Regions from separate parts of the Paenibacillus jiangxiensis genome, predicted to be linked through region 1. Evidence: riboswitches for the same ligand, from Rfam matches in the RefSeq annotation. Region 1 holds a riboswitch; each other region holds the start of a gene.

The links. Region 1 has a riboswitch for cyclic di-AMP ahead of ACI1P2_RS15945 (C40 family peptidase). Riboswitches for the same ligand answer to the same signal wherever they lie in the genome.
Region 2: another riboswitch for cyclic di-AMP. It lies ahead of ACI1P2_RS27225 (ubiquitin-like domain-containing protein); the one in region 1 lies ahead of ACI1P2_RS15945 (C40 family peptidase).
Region 3: another riboswitch for cyclic di-AMP. It lies ahead of ACI1P2_RS28640 (C40 family peptidase); the one in region 1 lies ahead of ACI1P2_RS15945 (C40 family peptidase).
Region 4: another riboswitch for cyclic di-AMP. It lies ahead of ACI1P2_RS01010 (hypothetical protein); the one in region 1 lies ahead of ACI1P2_RS15945 (C40 family peptidase).

What each region holds. Positions count from the first base shown of each region.
Region 1 is NZ_JBJURI010000015.1:117,460-122,282, forward strand. It holds gene ACI1P2_RS15935 (GerAB/ArcD/ProY family transporter) at 1-1,015, shown strand, start outside; gene ACI1P2_RS15940 (Ger(x)C family spore germination protein) at 1,017-2,126, shown strand; cyclic di-AMP (ydaO/yuaA leader) riboswitch at 2,317-2,452, shown strand; gene ACI1P2_RS15945 (C40 family peptidase) at 2,457-2,930, shown strand; gene ACI1P2_RS15950 (heavy metal translocating P-type ATPase) at 3,115-4,823, shown strand, end outside.
Region 2 is NZ_JBJURI010000038.1:10,442-15,264, reverse strand. It holds gene rsmA (16S rRNA (adenine(1518)-N(6)/adenine(1519)-N(6))-dimethyltransferase RsmA) at 1-762, opposite strand, end outside; gene rnmV (ribonuclease M5) at 768-1,313, opposite strand; gene ACI1P2_RS27225 (ubiquitin-like domain-containing protein) at 1,441-2,580, opposite strand; cyclic di-AMP (ydaO/yuaA leader) riboswitch at 2,862-3,118, opposite strand; gene ACI1P2_RS27220 (TatD family hydrolase) at 3,305-4,096, opposite strand; gene ACI1P2_RS27215 (HD domain-containing protein) at 4,211-4,823, opposite strand, start outside.
Region 3 is NZ_JBJURI010000043.1:25,403-30,225, reverse strand. It holds gene motA (flagellar motor stator protein MotA) at 1-775, opposite strand, end outside; gene ACI1P2_RS28655 (hypothetical protein) at 988-1,281, shown strand; gene ACI1P2_RS28650 (4a-hydroxytetrahydrobiopterin dehydratase) at 1,395-1,694, shown strand; gene ACI1P2_RS28645 (GNAT family N-acetyltransferase) at 1,763-2,290, opposite strand; gene ACI1P2_RS28640 (C40 family peptidase) at 2,421-2,897, opposite strand; cyclic di-AMP (ydaO/yuaA leader) riboswitch at 2,904-3,042, opposite strand; gene ACI1P2_RS28635 (hypothetical protein) at 3,318-4,148, opposite strand; gene ACI1P2_RS28630 (M1 family metallopeptidase) at 4,162-4,823, opposite strand, start outside.
Region 4 is NZ_JBJURI010000001.1:215,700-220,522, reverse strand. It holds gene ACI1P2_RS01020 (rhamnogalacturonan lyase) at 1-1,371, shown strand, start outside; gene ACI1P2_RS01015 (GNAT family N-acetyltransferase) at 1,493-1,933, opposite strand; cyclic di-AMP (ydaO/yuaA leader) riboswitch at 2,357-2,551, shown strand; gene ACI1P2_RS01010 (hypothetical protein) at 2,680-3,096, shown strand; gene ACI1P2_RS01005 (ABC transporter ATP-binding protein) at 3,193-4,823, shown strand, end outside.

The sequences.
Region 1 (4,823 bases):
TGCATATAACCTGCTCGTGCTCCCCCATACGTTAAGTCCTGCAGGCCATAATGAATGGATCCCCTTGCTGCTCATGGCCATTGTGTCCCAGCTAATGCTGATTCCCATGGTGCGGTTGGGTCTTAAATATCCGGATTGGACACTGTATGAGATTAATGAAAATTTACTGGGTATTTTCTTGGGCAAGGTTTTGAATCTGGCAATTACGCTGTTCGGGATTTTGCAGTTTGCCGGTGTTACAACGGGTTACTTTACACTGATTTATACGGTGACTTTGCCAAGGGCAAGCCGTTTTCTTCCTGTGCTTGCTCTTATTGCCGTGGCAACCTATATCGTTTTTGGAGGAATAAAGCTGATTGCCCGGACATGCATTCTGGCGTTCTTTTTCACAATCTGGACGATATACCTGCTGCGGTGGACCTGGACAGACGGGGAACTGGCCAATCTGTTCCCATTGTATGGCCTTCATTCTTATCAAGACATTATGAAGGCATTTAATGACGGGTTTCCGGCCATGTTCGGGTATGAGCTCATCCCTTTTTTCTTTCCGTATATCATAAACCAAAAAAAGGCTCTTCTTCATGTATCCATCGGCATGTGGATAACTGTTCTGGTGTATTTAACTTTTGTATTGGCAAGCATCATCTTTTTTTCGGAATGGCAGTTAAGCCATGTCAGATATCCGATCCTGGATATTTTCAACTCTGTGGAACTGTCGTTTGTAGAACGTATCGAAAACCTGGGGGTTGCATTATGGGTGTTCCTTGTTTTGTCGACCACGGCTGCTTATTTATGGTTAAGCGTGAAGGGAGTAAACCAGTTATTTAAGCGAAAACGAACCTGGCATGTCTACATTTGCGTTGTCATGGCCATGGTGCTGATCATTAGCGGCCTGTTTTCACCTGTGATCCTGAATGCAGCTTATGAAAGCATAGGGCGTTATGCCGGATATCTTCTTATCCTATGGCCCACCTTGATGCTAGGGCTCCACAAATTAAAAAAACGGGGTAGATAACATGTTGCTCAGATATCTTGTCTTATCGATATTGGTGCTTGCTGCGCTATTTCCTGCAGGCTGTGAAAACAAGCGGCTGGAGACGCCTTCGCTTGAGGATCTTGAAATGGCAGGCGTACTTGGATTTGATAAATCGTCACAGGACCAGATCAAGGTTACGATTTCCGTACCTCGGCCTACGAAGGGCGGTTTCAAAAAGGACCAGATATACACCACGAAAGGCAGCTTAACTCATGAAGCCTTTTATAAAATATCCACAATGTCCTCAAAATCCGTGAGCCTGCGCCAGACCCGGGTCATTCTGATTGGCGAAGAACTGGCGCGCGGGGGCGGGTTAAGAGACATCCTCATGGACTTGTACCGTGATCCCCAGGTCGGAAACAACGGTGTTCTGGCTATTGTTAAGGGATCTGCTGAATCCATATTAAAAAAGTCAGTGCCAAAACAGAATAGTGAATTTTTGAACGATTTATTAAGACCAAGAGAAGAAACCGCGTTTAGTCCGTATACTACCCTGAGGGATTTTATTTTTGTGCTCACCAATGAAGTGAGTGACCCGATGATCCCGTACATTGAAGCTACAAAGCAATCGATAAAAATTTCGAAAATAGCATTGTTCAAAAAGGACCGTTTGGTGGGCTTTATGGACCCCGGCGAAGCTCAACTCATTGAGATGCTCAGGAAAGAGAAACGTTTTCCAAGTATTACAGTTCCGTTTAACGCCTCACCTTCAAGGCATGGGATTTTATTATTAAATCTGATGAAAAGCCAGGTGCGCACCAAAGTGACAGGAGATCTGAATGATCCGGTGATCTCTTCTAAGCTGGAATTAGAAGCCGTGATCCAGGACTATAAAGGAAAGCTGAATCTGGAAAGTCAAAAAGAGCTAAAGATGGTTGAACAAAACTGTGAGGAGTACATACGCGACCAAATTAACGACGTTCTGAAAAAGCTGCAAAGTATGCAGGTTGACCCTGTCGGTTTTGGCAGGTATGCCAGAATGAGGTTTGGCCGGAATTGGCCGAAAATAAGACAGAAATTTGTGTCCGCGGAGTCGGACGCCAAGATATCCGTCAAGATTACGCTAAGAAATACAGGAACAATGAAGTAAACCGTACCTGCCTGCAGCATCTCAATTCAGCTAACTATGCATTGGATGTTTACATTTTTGTTTCTTTTGTGTTACTTTTGCGAAATGCAATTTTTTGTTGATATACAGCCATTATTATCTTCACCAGTAAGGGTTTTTCTTCCATTGACAAAGAGTATTCGGGTATATTACCCTGATTAAGGTTACAAAATTTTAATATTTGCCGAATTTCAATGTGTTTGAAAACGGGGGAACCACTTCGGGTGAATTATTCTTGTACGTAAGAGAGTAAAGGGAACCTTCTACCTAACCCTCAGCTAACTCCGTAGGCTTTGAAGGGAGAACATTTTTTTGAAAAAAGCGATTTTGTCGATTTTTGGAGCCGCCGTACTGTTTACGTCCGGGGCTGCCACTACACATGCCAGTGAAGCGCAAATTAACAGCTATGTTGCTCAGGTTGCAGGCACTCCATATGTATACGGAGGCACCACAACCGCAGGTTTCGATTGTTCCGGGTTTATTTTGTACATATTCAACAAGTTTGGCTTGGACCTGCCCCGCACTTCCCAGCAGCAGGCGAACACAGGTGTAAAAGTCGCCAAGGACGATCTCAGGGTGGGAGACCTGGTGTTTTTCAACACAAGCGGACGGGGTATTTCACATGCCGGTATCTATGTGGGGAATAATAAATTTGCCCATTCCTCAAGCAGCAAGGGGGTAACGATCAGCAGTCTGTCGGAGCCTTATTATGCCAACAGATATGTTACAGCCCGCCGTGCTATCAGCCAGTACAGCTATACCAAAATGGTAAGCGAAGCGCGTTGACGGAATTGAAGAGGACAAGCCTGATTGTTTTGGGCTTGTCCTTTTTTGCTGTCAGGTCATTCACTTTGCACGGATTGGGTATACTGCATTGACAATCTTCTCCTTCACTACATATAATAATCTCATAACACATGAACAATTATTCATATATAGGTATTTGGCTGTCAGGAAGGGGAGAAGTCTCATGGGTACAGCGGCTGAGAAGGTGAAACGGGAGCTTATACTGGAAGGGCTGGATTGTGCGAATTGCGCCATGAAGATTGAGAACGGTGTAAAGAAGCTTGACGGAGTCATGGACTGTTCTGTTAACTTCGTGAGCAAGACACTTACAATGGAAGTGGATAAAGAGCATGATCAGGCTGTCGTCACAGCGGCCAAGAAAAAAGTAAATCAGCTGGAGCCCCATATTCAGGTGGTGGAAAAGGGAAACGGGGCTGCCGCAAAGGCAGCTGTGCAGCATGGGCATAACCACGATCATGGACACGCTCATGATCATGCTAATGACCACGATCACAGTCATGGGCACAGCCATGATCACGGTACGGGCAATACGAAACGCATGATTATTCGTTTGATTGCAGGCGCGGTTTTGACAGGAGCCGGGTTATTGGCCCCAATCACCGGGATAGCGGAATTTGCGCTGTTTGCCATCGCTTATCTTATTGTTGGCGGTGACATTGTACTGAGAGCCGTCAAGAATATCGTCAGAGGCCAGGTGTTCGACGAGCATTTTCTGATGTCCATCGCCACCATCGGCGCCTTTGTCATTCAGCAGTATCCCGAAGGCGTGGCCGTCATGCTGTTCTATCAGGTAGGCGAGCTATTCCAGAGCATAGCCGTGAACCGGTCGCGCAAATCCATCAGCAGCCTGATGGATATCCGGCCTGATTATGCCAACCTGCAGATGGGAAATGAGACGAAGCGGGTGACCCCGGAAGAGGTTCGCGTTGGCGATGTGATTGTGGTGAAGCCGGGCGAACGGGTGCCGCTCGACGGCAAGGTATTGGAGGGCAGGACCGCCATGGACACATCGGCTCTTACAGGCGAATCCGTACCGCGTGAAGTCGAGCCGGGAGATGAGGTGTTAAGCGGCTTTATTAATAAAAACGGAGTATTGACTGTTGAAGTTACGAAAAGTTATGGAGAATCCACCGTATCCAAAATTTTAGAGCTGGTGCAAAATGCAAGCAGCAAGAAGGCGCCGACGGAGCAGTTTATTACGAAGTTCGCACGCTATTATACCCCCGTTGTCGTCATCGTCGCCGCACTGCTGGCGATCGTGCCGCCATTGCTGATCAGCGGCGCCACATTTTCCGAATGGGTCTACCGTGCTCTGGTGTTTCTGGTTATTTCCTGCCCTTGCGCGTTGGTGGTATCCATCCCGCTTGGATTTTTCGGCGGGATCGGGGCGGCCTCCAGGCAGGGGGTGCTCGTAAAGGGCAGCAACTATCTTGAAGCACTGAATGATGTGAAATATGTCGTTTTCGATAAAACGGGCACTCTTACGAAAGGGGCATTCACCGTTACCGGGGTTTATCCGGCCAATGGGGGAAGCCGTGAGGAGCTGCTTCGCCATGCTGCTTATGCCGAGCTCCATTCCAATCATCCCATTGCCGAATCCATTCGAGAAGCCTACGGACAGGAGCTGCAGGCGGCGGATGTTCAGGAGTATAGCGAAATTGCGGGCCACGGCATCCAGGTGCGGTTTGAAGGAAAAGAGATCTTGGCCGGCAATACAAAGCTGATGAACCGGGAGCAGATTCCCTTCGAGACGCCTGAAGAACCGGGAACGGTTGTGCACGTAGCCGTTGATGGAAGCTATGCGGGGTATATCGTCATTGCGGACGAGATTAAGGAGGATTCGGCACGGGCGATTCGCGCCTTGAAAGGCTT
Region 2 (4,823 bases), on a different contig from region 1:
ATTCTCTTTTGTGAAGAAGCGGCTCTTCAGGTTATTGGCAATCGTTTTGCGCCGCTGGGCAAAGGCGGCCTGCACGACTTCAAAAAAATGCTGTTCGTCCGGCACCTGGACCGGCGGCTTCGGTCTTACACGCAGCCGGATGACCGCTGATTCCACATTGGGCTGCGGAATGAATACCGTGTGTGGCACGATGCATACCAGCTCCGGCTCACTGTAATACTGCACCGCTATGCTCAAGCTGCCATAATCCTTGGAGCCCGGGGATGCGGCCATTCGTTCAGCCACCTCCTTTTGAATCATAACGACGATATTCTCCAAAGGCAGCTTGTCCTCCAGCAGCTTCATCAGGATGGGAGTTGTAACGTAATAAGGCAGATTGGCCACCACACTAACCTTATCCACATCCGCAAAGTCCTCCGCAAACACCCCTTTAAGGTCCAGCTTCAGCACATCCCCATGACGCACACGCACGCGGTCGTACGGGGCCAGAACTTCGTCCAGAATAGGTAATAGCCGCTGATCAATCTCCACAGCCGTTACGCGTTTGGCGGAACGGGCCAGCCGCTCCGTCAGCGCTCCAATCCCCGGACCGATCTCAAGCGCTCCCTTTGTCTCATCCAATCCGGCGGCATCTACGATTTTTTGCAGTATATTCTGGTCAATCAGAAAATTCTGGCCCAGGCTCTTCTTGAACGAGAAACCGTGCCTTTGAATAATTTCCTTGGTCCGGCGTGGAGTCGCAATATCTTCAAACCCCTTCATGCCCATCACAATCCTTCGTTTTCAATTTGCTGTAATGCTTCCACGAATTCCTCGCGGCTGATCTGGAACATCGTCAGACGTTTATGAAGCTGCTTGCCGTTGCAGTAACCGATGCCCAACAGGTTGCCCAAAGCCATCCGGCGGGAGGCCGCCCTTGGATGTGTGATCAGGCCTGCGTTAATAAGGTCTTCCCAATCGATCAAGGGGCTGGCACCCTCCACCGTCGTGTGAACCCTGGCGAGCGCATGGCGAATTGCTTCCGGGGAAGCATTCTCCACTCCTATATCCCCTTTTCGGGTCGCTTCCGCTTCCGGAATAAAAGCCTGTTTGCAGCCCGGCACCTTGGAGGCAATAATCTTCCGTATCCGTTCCCCGGCATGATCGGGATCGGTCAATATAATGACACCGCGCCGCTTTTGAGCCATTGCAATTTTGCGAATGGTCATGGCATTGATGGCAGAGCCGCCGGTTTCAATGGTGTCGGCTTCAACCGCCCTTTTAACGGCAACCGTATCATCACGGCCTTCCACGACGATGACTTCCTTGATCATTGCTTCTTTCTTCCTTCCTGAACAAAAAATAAGAAGAGGATGATCATCCTCTTCTTAGCATGGCATCTTTATGATCTTAATACTATCCTAATCAGCGATTGAAATACAACCTTCAATCTGCCGATGGTTAATTCAATTCCGGCTTAACCGGCCCGATGACATATACCGTCATCCCGCTTTTACGGCCAAAGTTCATCGCTTTGTTTAAGCTCTCATAATACACATCAATTTTGTTACCTTTGATGGCGCCGCCAGTATCCTCTGCACGGCGGAAGCCGAGACCTTCAATATATACCCACCAGCCGATTGGAATCACGTCGGGATCCACGGCAATGGTCCGTCCTTCGGTTACGCGCGTACCGGAAGATGTCCGGGTACCAATGCCGGGCTGCTGTGAGGAGTAGGCTGTCATGGATACATCGTTTAACACTTTTGTATATTTAAATTCTATTCCTGCCCGGCTAATCGTACTGGCACTGGCCGTGCTTGCGGAATCGGAAGGTCCGGTAGATGCCGCCAGTACAACAGGCTTCTTCTTTGTGCCTACTGCAATAACCTTATCAACACGGTTCGTACCGACCTCTTTGCTGACCATGTGCTTTGAAACCAGTTTCCCGTCATGATACACCTTCTCGATATTCTGGATCATGACTCCGTCTTTACCGCTCACCAGGACACGGTTATCTCCCTTGTACAAGCTTGGGTCGGCCGTCTTGACGACTCTGTAAGGGATCTCTGCCTTTTGCCGAACCTGCTGCTTCGTTACACGGACGATTTTTATATCCATGTTAGAAGAGATTTTGGTCTCGAGGGAAGGGGAAACCTTATCTTCCGGTGACAAATCATAGCCCAAGGTTTGAACAGCGTCTTTTACTGTATTTTCGGTAGTGTACAGCTTTTTGGTTTCATAGCCTGCGGATACATTCACTTGGGTAGCCCGTGTAATGACTACACGGTCACCATCCTGGATGGCTCCGTTCACCGGCATGGAAATCTTATCATGAGGTGCCAGTGTAATGGAATGCTCTTCCAGAACATCCTGCAAACTTTCCCCGCGGGTTTCCACCGCTCTTGTCTGGCCGTTGACGACCAGAACCACTTGTTTCTTTGTCTGCGTGTACACCAGAATAGAGATCATGATTGTTAGTGCGATTAGAAAAATAGCGACCAGTGATGCGCGGCGCAATTTTTCATGCTTCCATCGCAACGCGTAAGACATGCTGGATGAGCGTGACTCATGGGCATCCCCTTGCTGGAAAATTCCCACTTCTCCGTCCTCCTTCATAGCCTCGCCGTCTAGAGTAATGCATGATTGAAATTGACGCGACTATACCAGATTTTCTACAAGACAAGCCTGACTGCAGCCTGCCCTGCATCATGTTCCCGTCTTCGCAGCATGGCGCCCCCCTTTACTGGTTCATAACTCCGTTATGTAACAGTATGTGGGCAAGTTCTCCCATATTCATAAACTAAAAAAGCCAGGAAAGAGTTAAGAGAGCTCTTTCGCGGCTTCCGTCAATGATTACGCGGAAAATCCATGCACGAGGTAGCTTCTCTCTTGATACGCTTACGGGGTTAGCTGTCGGGTTCGGACGTAGAGAGTCGCCCTAGTTCCAGTCACCCGCTCATGGCGGTTGCCTTCACATTCACCCCTAAGACCCAGAAAAGAAATCGAACTATGATGTCAGAAAGGAACAGCACACAGCAGCGTGTCTATGTCTGTAGGCTCCGCTGCAGCTCCCTTTCGGCCTGCCATCATATCGGTTCCCCCGTTCTCCATTACGGAGACTAAGCGAGACTGGTCCATGAAATGAACTATTGATCTGCTCCTTTACACGGCCTCAATAATTCACTGAAACGATGATATCCTGTTTATATGCATGTTGTAAAGCAGGTTTCAAGTGTTTTTCTCTAAATAATCGGTTAAAATATTGTAATAATCGCCGTTTTCCCGAAACATTTTTATGTTTAACTCCGTCTGTCTTTCTTTTTTAACGGTTTATCTCGTGTTTTCTCCCGATGTAAAATCGTTCCAGCCCATTTTGGGTCGTGACAGCCGCCAAATCCTCCACGGGGATTCCCTTAATTTGGGCAGCTGCCTCAGCCACCAATTTCACATAGGACGACTCATTTCGTTTGCCTCTGTAGGGGTGCGGAGTCAAGTAAGGGGAATCGGTCTCAATCAATAAACGGTCCATCGGCACCTGCGCCAAAACCTCTTTCGGCTGGCGCGCATTTTTGAACGTAATCGGTCCGCCAAAAGACAAATGAAATCCCATATTCAGACATAATTTAGCAATTTCCCAGCTGCCGGAGAACGAATGCATCACTCCACCAACCTCATGTGCTTTCTCTTCACGCAAAATTTTCACGATATCCTCATGCGCATCCCGATTGTGAATGACAATAGGCATTCCCAGCTCCCGGGCAAGTCCAATTTGTCGGCGCAGCACCTGCTGCTGAACATCCTTTGGAGAAGTATCCCAATGGTAATCCAGCCCAATTTCTCCAATGGCCACAACCTTCTCATGTTCGCAAAGCGATGCAATCCATTCCAAATCCCCATCCTGCATGGTGATGGCATCCACAGGATGCCATCCGACAGCTGCATAAATAAAATCATACATTTCGGCAAGCTTCATTGTACTGGGAATAGTCTCTCTATTAAAGCCGACATTGATCATCCGCGTAACTCCCGCTTCGACGGCATTTGATATGATCTGCTCTCTGTCTTCATTAAATTGTGGCGAATCTAGATGAGTGTGTGTATCAAATAATTCCAAGGATTGTTCCTCCTTAATTGGATTTAATTTAGATTAATTTCTTTCTTTGGCAATTTTCTATTTTTGCAACCTTTTATATCATGATGCTTAAGGCTGAAACAAATGACTTGAAGGTTATTTTACAAACAATTTCTGGACATCCGGCGGCAGTATATCCTTGATTTGCTCCAATTTATTCTGCGGGTAATACAGATGGTATTTCCCCCGGTGAATACCGCTGATCGAGCGGACGATATCCGATACTTCGGAAATTTCACGCACGTCGCCCTCACGATCAAGCAGCAAAATCTGGTTCTCTGTCGATCCGTCCTTCCGGAATACATCATAAGGAAGGTCTGTCGGAAAATCAATTTCCAGGTCATATTCGGGGTGGAGCCCGGCCTTCGCCAGAGCGTCCCGCAATTCATCAATCATAGCCATATCCATGGAATCGATTTGTACATATTTATATAGCCTACGATCTATAAAACGAGAGCACAGGTCGCTCAGAATAGGGTCCTCTTCTTTCTTCCATAGATTGAATACGGTTTGTATCAGAGATTCATCCAGCATCAGATACTGGCTGACTGTCAGATCACCGCGGATTAAATCCGGAAGAGGATCAAGCAGAAATCCGAAGGTATATCCCTGGTCCATAAGTTCCTTGGCCCTCCGGAAAATAAGCCGCAGTATGATTTCCGAGCTGCGGGTCACCGGATGAAAATAAATTTGCCAGTACATCTGGTAA
Region 3 (4,823 bases), on a different contig from region 1:
CGTTGTCGCTCATTTGAGCCCGCTCTGTAGGAGTGAGGAATACGGACAGCTTCTGGCTGATAGCTATGGTGGATACGCCCGATTGAATGGACAGCAGGCCTTCCACCATCATCAGCTTGATATCAACTTCTCTCTTGGACAATCGTTTTAGTTTATTCGACATGGGGTGCCATAATACATAACCCGTAAAGATACCCAGAAGTGTTGCGATGAAGGCGGCGGCGATGGCGTGGGAGAGCTTCTCCATGTCACTGAGATCGGCAAGAGCCGCAATCAGACCGACGACCGCCCCGAGCACCCCCAGTGTCGGAGCATACATGCCAGCTTGGGAAAAGATCTGCGCACCGGCCCGGTGTCTTTCCTCCGTGGCATTGATATCTTCCATAAGAACATCACGCACGAATTCCTGATCATTGCCGTCAATGATCATCCGCATCCCGCTGCGCAGAAAGGCGTCGTCGATCTCTTCCACTTTGGGTTCAAGGGCCAGAAGACCTTCACGACGGGTGATGGACGCCCACTCCATAAAAGTAGTGATCAATTGCTGGCGGTCAGGCAGCTTTTGCTCAGTGAAAATTATTTTGAAAAGCTTGGGTACTCTCTTCATATCCGACATCGGGAAGGCCATGAATACACTGGCGGCTGTGCCTACAAAGATAATCATGTAAGCAGCAGGGTTATTGACCAAATTGACGACAGGCGCCCCTTTGAGGATCATGCCGACAACCAGGGATACGAGCCCGAGTGCAAGTCCTATAATTGTTGAAATTTGCATTGTACACCTCGTCCATGAGAAATTGGTAGAACATCCGGTCGGCCAGGGGACATCCTTGCCCTCCAACGCATTTTGATGAAACGGATTACCATATTTATCGACAAAAGCCCCTTTTTTTTTAAGGGGGATTTCACGGTATAATGAAGACAACTCTGTTTAATGACAATTTTGAGAACATGAATTCAATCTGGAATAAGGAGCGGAGAGTTCGCATGGGTGTTAAGCATGGAAGGGAATATGAGCATATTCTTAAGGAGTTAACGGCTGCAGTAGGGCGTATTCCGGACAGCTACCTTTTTTTTGAAATGGAAGCAGAGGAATGGGAGTGTCTGGGCGGCGAGGAACGTGTCGAGGTTCAGGAGGCGCTGGCCGAGGATCTCTTTTATGCGCTTGGGGAAGAGCCGGTTATTCCGGTCGGCAGCGGAGTCGTCATTCATGACCGGAACCACTACCGGATCGATGTTCTGATCGGAGAAGAGGAGCTGACCTTCGTGTCGCTCGTATAACATAACCATGTGGATTTCTCACCGAAGCCATGGTAATATGAAACACGATATAGGCACTGACCCTAAAGACATCAGGAACGGCTTCCGTATAACGGAGAGGAGTAGGAATTACAATGCCTTTTACATTAGAGGAAATAGAGGCTCATCTGGAGAGGTTGGAGGGCTGGGAGCTTGAAGAGGGACGCTGGATTGTCCGAAAATATGTCTTTTCCAGCTTTATGAGGGGAATCGCATTCGTGGATGAGGTAGCTGGTATTTCGGAAGCATTCAATCACCATCCGTTTATCACCATTGATTACAAGACGGTCACACTGCGTCTTACCTCATGGGATGAAGGCGGGATCACAGCAGTAGATATAAAAGAAGCGCAGCAGTACAATGAAGCGTTCGAGCGAATGCGTTCGGAGGATTAACCCTACAGCCGAATTTAACTTAAGCATAATAAGCGTTTAAATGGAAAAACGCCCTGGTCTAGAGTTAATTACTCTGAATCCGGGGCGTTTGGTATATCGTCTGTACCTTTACCATTTTTGTAGACCATGCAATGAAAAGGCTTCATCCCTTCGGGAGTCTGGCGCTCGTAGGTATCGGTAATCCGAAAGCCTGCCGACCGGTAGGCTTTGATGGCCCGTTTGTTCCAGACGAGGACTTCGAGGTCGATCTCATTTTGCGGCGTACGGCGCCTGGCTTCCTCAGCGATAGCCTTCACAAACTCCGCGCCATGTCCATGACCGCATAGCTCGGGACGCATTCCTAGACCAAGGCGGGTCACCCCTTCCATGGGGAAATACTGGGCAAATCCGCACAGATCGCCTGACTCAGCCAATACGGCGACATATTGGGAGCTTCGCAGCTCCGGGTTGGCGAATTCGATATCGAGAGCCTTCATTTGCTCCCAGGGGAGCCAGCCGTAAATATCATAAGGCGGTTCATATTTCCACTCGCATATGGCAGCCGCCTGCTCTTCACTCATCGGAACGACCTGATAGCTTGTTGATCCGGCGGACATATTCTTTTCCCCCTACACATTACTACTTAAAAATGGTACTCCAGTTAAACCTGTTTGGCAATAAAAACAGCTTCAATTCCAATCGGAATCGAAGCTGCTATTGAAGTTCATATGAATGATGTAATGATTTCTAGTCAAGGGCAACAGATTCGTAAGTGGATGTGCTCATGACACGTTTGGCACCAAGATACCGATTGGCGTAGTAGCTTTCGTTCAAGGAGCTGACGGTAACACCACGCGATGAGGAGGAGTGGGCAAACTTGCCGTCCCCTACAAAGATACCTACATGTGAAACTCCTCTTCCGTTGGTGTTAAAGAATACCAGATCGCCAGGTCGCATTTCATCCCGTGAAACGGAGGTTCCCATATCGAATTGGGAGGAGGATTGGCGTGGAAGATCGAGACCAAGCTTCTCAAATACATAACTTGTAAATCCGGAACAGTCAAATCCGCTCAACGTTGTGCCGCCTGCTCTATAAGAAGTGCCTTTGGCATCCTGGATGATCTGGTCCATTTTAGAGTCCGCATATACGCTTCCTGCGCCGAACGAAAACGCCGAGAAGGCGATTGCTGCACTCATGAGTGCGATGGTTAGCTTCTTCTTCAAAAAAATACAAACCCCTTCCAATGCCTGCGAGGTTAGCTTAAGGGTTCGGTAGAAGGTTCCCCTATGATCCCTCTGTTGCGAGATCAATTCACCCAAAACTGGTTCCCCCGCTTCCCAGGTGCCGGGAATTCGGCTTCACTTAGATATGCACCTTGAAGCGTATGAACAATCATGAATGGTTTGTCTAAAAAGGTTACAACAATAATTACAAAGTTGTTACTATCAGTTCACTGCGACTATTGTAACAAAGGCAGCATGGTTTGGCAAATGTTTCATAGCAAAAAACTTCAAAAAAATAGTCTCTGCAGCAAGCAGAGACATAAAAGATCGAAAACACTATGTTAAGTGTAATTGAATGAACCTATACTTTTGATAAATCAATATATTTTTATTCGCTGAAATGCAGGGGTTGGCATCAATTTACTCCTTGGCGAACGAATCACAGGCCGTATTCCATAAATGATACTGTGCGGACGTATGCCATATTGTAAAAAGTGAAGAAATAAAATGGTAGGTCTGATGCAGAATGAGTGCAAGCAGCCCTGTCCACAGCCAGGCCGAAGCGGTAAAGATAGAGAGCAGGACGATTACGGATGCTCCGAGCAGTGCGGATATTCCGATACCGGGCAGGATTCGCCGCATGCAGCAGGCGAGCGAGAACCACGCGCCCCTCCCACTGATCGTTCCGAACTGCATGTACATCACGCATTGACGGATGAGCCAGGCCAAAACGCCCCATAAAGCGATGTAGGGGAGAAGACGGACGGCAGCCAGGAGCGGCTCGTTCATTGAACCGGACAGAGTCTGCAGCAGACGCGGTATAATCCAGTATCCGGGAAGCAGCAGAAGGCAGATTTCAACCATGTAATATAAAAGGGACGAACGCCAGAACAGACGGATGCCGATGAGAAAGGAGCGCCGCCCCTGTTCTTTCTTCATGTGCAGGCTGTAATACACACCCACCCGGACCAAAGGGGTCAACAGCATGCGCAGCATGATGACCGCAAGCAGAACCCAGAAATACAGATGGACGGAAGAATTTTGCGTCAATGCAATTTGGCTCTCCATCCAGAATAAGGTCTGATTGAGCTCGCTCTGCCCGCTTCCCGGATAACGCAGCAGCAGGGGCACGATCCCCGACTCGGTGTATTTATAGTTGAATACTCCCCAGACAAGACGGTAGATAAACAGCAGAATTACGATGAAAAAGTGCAAGCGGACGAGCGTCCAACCCTCTTTGACAGAATTCATCACCTCGGACACCTCACCATGACAGACTTCCAATCAGAGCTTCAGCCAGCCTGGTCATCCCCAGAAGCCAGCGCGTTTCGGTTTTCTCCGGCAGCTTGGCCAGCAGTGTGTTATTCAGGTGGTTGTTCTCCAGAGGGATCGTATGAAGGGGATCAATGACCACCGAGACTGCAGGGGACCGGCTTTGAATACGGTAGGTTACCTTTTGCTGCTTGCCGTCCCATGTTTTCTGCACGCTGCTTTTATCCTCGAACGTAATCTGTACGGGCACTGCCGGCACGTCGCCACCCTTTTTGGAAACGGTAACGACAGACTCGTACATCCCATTCTCCAGCTTGCGAAGCTGAATGCTGTCCACCGCGAAATCGGCCATCTGGCTGCCGTATACATACTGATTGAAATATTGGGACCATGACCTGCCCGTCAATTTCTCCGCCACTCGCTGAAAATCCTGGGTGGATGGATGCTTGAAGCGGTATTTCCGCACATAGGAACGAAGCAAAGCTTCCATTTTGGCGCTTCCCAGCTGCCGTTCCATGCCAAGCAGCACCAATTTGCCGCGCAGGTAAGCATTTTGCGCATAGTGGCTGGGCGAGCTGTATTTCCATGCTTCACGGGTCAGCGGTTCAGGGGCATAGACCTGTCCAGATTGCAAAGGCGTGTTCGGGATGAGGC
Region 4 (4,823 bases), on a different contig from region 1:
CTGATGTGGGGAGATTACGCCATGGCCCGGATTGAACCCGGCAACCGGGTGGACCGTTTTCTCGCAGGAGTCGCCTATCTGGACGGGGTTCAGCCATCTGCTATATTGGCACGCGGCTACTACACTCGCTCAACGGTTGCAGCCTACCAGTGGGAGGGCGAGCATCTGCGGAAGCAGTGGCTGGCAGACAGCGGCTGGACGGTCATGAGCAATCCGTTCAATGATGGCCCGCATGGCAGGGATGGCACCGATCCGCAGCTTGGCACGCTAACGACCCAGGGGGCGCACTCCTTGAGCGTGGCGGATGTTGATCAGGACGGCAGGGATGAAATCGTCTATGGCTCGGCCACCCTGGATGATGACGGCAGCCTGCTGTACAGCTCCATGGATGAGATGCCCGAGCAGAGCGCCGCGCCGGGTACGATCGCCCGTCTGGGGCACGGGGACGCGCTGCATGTCACGGATATTGACCCGGACCGGCCGGGACAGGAGATTTTCATGGTCCATGAAGGCGGCACCTACGCTCCTTACGGCTATTCCCTGCGGGATGCGGCCACCGGTGAGGTCATTTATGGCGGATACACCGGCAAGGATACGGGACGCGGTATGGTGGGAGATATTGAGCCGAGGCACAGGGGACTGGAGACCTGGGCGGTCGGCCTGTGGACGGCCGCCGGCGAGCAGCTTAGCAGCAGCATGCCCGGCACCAATATGAACATCAAATGGGCCGCGGATATGACAACGCAAATTGTGAACGGGGCGATTGACGTCACGCCGGTGATCGAAGACTGGAAGCGCGGCGTCCTGCTGACAGCGGATGGAACCTTGACCAACAACTATACCAAAGGCACACCTTCGCTTGTGGCGGATATTTTCGGGGATTGGAGAGAAGAAATGCTTGTCCGCAAGGCGGACAGCTCGGCGATCCGGATTTATTTGAGCACGGAAGTAACGGACCGCAAGCTGTACACGCTTATGCATGATCCGCAGTACCGGACCGGTGTGGCACGGCAAAATACGGCCTACAACCAGCCGTCATATACCAGCTTCTATTTTGCTTCAGACACGGATTGGGCGGAGGTGCCGGTTCCCGTCTTCCATGCGCCCGCCGCGCTGAATGGTCTGCAGACCGCGCTCGATCAGTACCGTGCGGCCAAAGAAGTGAAGGGCGATCTCGCTTCCCGTCTGAACAGCACCCTGAAGCAGGCGCAAAAACAATTGGAGCAAGGGAATACGGGCAAGGCTGCAAGTTTGATGGAGAAGTTCATTTCCCAGATCGGCGGAAACAAAAAGGAGGAGCAGATTTCGCAGCGGGCTGCATGGAGTCTCACCCGGTATGCAAAGTTGTTTATTGGACAAAATGAAAAGTGATGTGAAGCAATAATTTTACGAAACTTTTCGGTCAAAAGATAAACCGCCCAGTAAAGGGCGGTTTAATACAGTCAAGGCTTCAGTTCATGCAGCATAATATTCATAATTGCAATCAGATAAGTTATTCAAAACTATACTTTGCAAGTATTTCCCCCCAAGGAGCTGGTCCCACTTCTCTAAAGCCTGATTTTGTGTATAGCAGTCTGGCTTCTTCATTATCTGGATTGTAGCCAAGCATTATAACCTCAGTTCTGTTATTGCTTTTTCTTATCTCATCAATAACCAGCAACATAGCTTTATAACCATGGCCTTGTCCTTGGAATCTTTCGTCAATCATAAAACGGTAAATCCAGTTGTTCCCATCCTCAGGATCTGGTCCATACATTGTAAATCCAATCATTACATCATCTTTGTAAATCGCCTTTGTTACAAATCCTTCTAAAAATTGCGCCTCTGCAATCGAGTAAAGATTTGCAGCCATAAACCTTTCTTGTTCCGGTTTTGGTTTTAGATAGGCACATTCTTCCCAATTACTCTTGGATATGGTTTGTAATGTAATCAATACTGGACTCCTCCTTGTATTCAGGGGAACCCTGTACGTGCTCCCCTACTTGGAAGACTTTTTCGGCACAGCATCAATTTGACATCGGTAATTTCTCATACCACATCACTCCTTTAAGAAGATGGATCAATTTCATTCGTCATCTTTTTTCGAACTTTGAACTGAGAAGTTCTCGTTAATATTAAACTACTTGCACCTACGATGGTAGTAAAATTCAGTTAGAATACTGAAGCCGTCCAACCGTATTTTCCGATGGTTATAGTGGCTATTAACACTTTTGGTATAGTGGCGCCTTAACAGGCTGCTTTGACAGCCTTTGATTAAAGCAAATTTTTGAAAGAATCGGGAATAACAAGTCTTTACACTATAAGCCGGGCGGGTGTATGATTCAAATCGTAATTTGATTTTTTTTATATGATAATTTTGCTTTTACCGCTGAATTTTCGCACAGAGCGGAAAATGGGGGAACCAAAGCGGCCGACTGATTCCGGCAGGAAAGGCGGAACAGATATGGCTTGCAGGGGTGAATCGCGGAGGAGATTCCAAGGTCTCGGACGCGTAGGGCGACTCTCTCGCCCGAATCCGACAGCTAACCTCATAAGCGTACAGGGAGAGGCAGCAAACCGACTAATATCCAGTCCATGCTTTATTGGCATATGGACCTTGGGAGAAGCCGCGGGAAGCTACTTGGACGCCCTGGCTTCTTTTTTTGTATCTTTGCTGCCCGAATATCGAGGAGGATCTGAATGCAAACCGAGACCATTCTCGTTGTTGCTCCTAACAACGACGGCCGAAAATTTGTGAAGCTGCTGCAGCATCACCATTTGCCCTTTGCGGTTCTGACGAACAGCACCGCAGAAGAGAAGCATTTTGAGAAGCAGGGGGTGGAGCAAATTCTTCGGATCGATACGTCCATGACGGAGAAGTGGGTCATTCCCAAAATGACGGTGGGCTGTATTTTCATATTTGAGAGCAGTCTCAATCTTACCTGCCGCTATCTGCAAATCTGCAGGTCATGGACAGAACGGGAGATTCATGTCATTACCCGGCAGCTGATGCATCCGAGGGGTGTTTACCAGCGGATGGGCGCGGACCATGTGATTTATACCAAGACAGGAGAAGTCGGTTTTATCTTGAACGGACTTAGAGATGGATGCCGGTAATATGTTTGTTACAATGTACGTATTAACGGTGCGGACTAAGCGGCGGGGTCGCTAAAGCTCAGGCTGGACGGCGGACCGTGCTAATCGGAGGGGGATATGGCATACATATTTGCATTTCTGAAAAAGTACCGCCTCGCCTCAATTGTTGCTATTTTCATGATGCTGGTGGAGCTGTCGGTTGAGCTGCTTCAGCCGTGGATCATTTCCAGAATTATCGATGACGGTATTCGGACGGGCAATCTGCAGGCCGTCTGGCTGTGGGGCGGCTTTCTTTTGGCAGGGGCAGCCGTCGCATTTGCCGCCGGCATCATTGGCACATTTTATGCGTCACATGCCAGCCAGGGATTTGCTTATGATTTGCGGAGCAGACTTTACGTGATGGTGCAGTCTTTTTCCTATGCGCTGTTCAGCCGGTTCGCGGTCTCATCGCTGATCACCCGCCTTACTGGCGATGTATCGCAGCTCCAGGATACCATTTTCATGAGCCTTCGCTTTATGTCCCGTGTGCCGCTGCTTGTTTTGGGCAGTGTCATCATGTCGCTCGTGGTCAACGTCAAGCTTGGGCTGCTTCTGACGGTTACTGTTCCTGTACTGCTGGTGTTTCTATACCTTGTAATGAAGAAAGCATCGGCTTTGTTCCGCGGCGTGCAGCGCCGGCTGGACAGCGTCAACGGCTCTATTCAGGAAAATCTGACCGCGATCCGGCTGATTCGGGTATTTGTGCGCATGGGGCATGAAATCGGGCGTTTCTCCCGTCTTAGCGGAGAATTGATGAAGGGCACCGTTCGTGCGCTGCGGCTGACAGAAACGACAATGCCGTTCATTTTGCTGCTGATGAACCTGGCCATTATAGCGGTGCTGTGGAACGGAAGGGTGGATATTGCCGCAGGTGAGGCTTCAGTCGGCGAAGTTGTTGCAGTTGTCAACTATGCGCTAAGGACGATCGGCGCGTTGTCGGCACTGTCCTGGATTGTGGTTACCTATTCCCGTGCCGGAGCATCGGCACAGCGGATTGGTGAGGTGCTGGCAGCGGAAGACAGCGCTTCAGGATATGCGAACAACACGCGAGAAGTGAGGCCCGTTCAGGGACAGGTGGAGTTCCACAACGTTGGGTTCCGTTACTCGGAAGGCAGCGCCCCTGTTCTGGAGGATATTTCATTCCAGGTGCGGCCGGGCGAGCGGGTGGCGATCATGGGGGCGACCGGTTCGGGCAAGTCTTCGCTTGTTCAACTGATTCCCAGGCTGTATGAGGAGACGGAAGGCGTCGTATTGATCGACGGCATGGACGCGAAGCAGCTTGATGTGAGGCAACTGCGGGATGCCATCGGTTATGTGCCGCAGGAGGTGTTGTTGTTCTCGGGAACGATCCGCGAGAATATCGCCTGGGGGGATGAGCGCGCCACACTGGGCGATATCCGCGAAGCGGCACGGCAGGCCCAGCTTCATGAGACGATCGAAGGCCTGCCGAGTGGTTACGATACTGTTCTGGGCCAGCGTGGGATCAATCTGTCCGGAGGACAGAAGCAGCGGCTCTCCATTGCCCGCGCACTCGTACGCAAGCCGTCCATTCTGATACTGGACGACAGCACCAGTGCGCTTGACGTGAAGACCGAAGCGGCTTTGCTGGCCGAATTGGAGGCTCTCTCATGCACGACGTTTCTGATTACACAGAAAATCAGCTCAACGATGTCCGCGGACCTGATTCTGCTGCTGGATGAAGGCTGCCT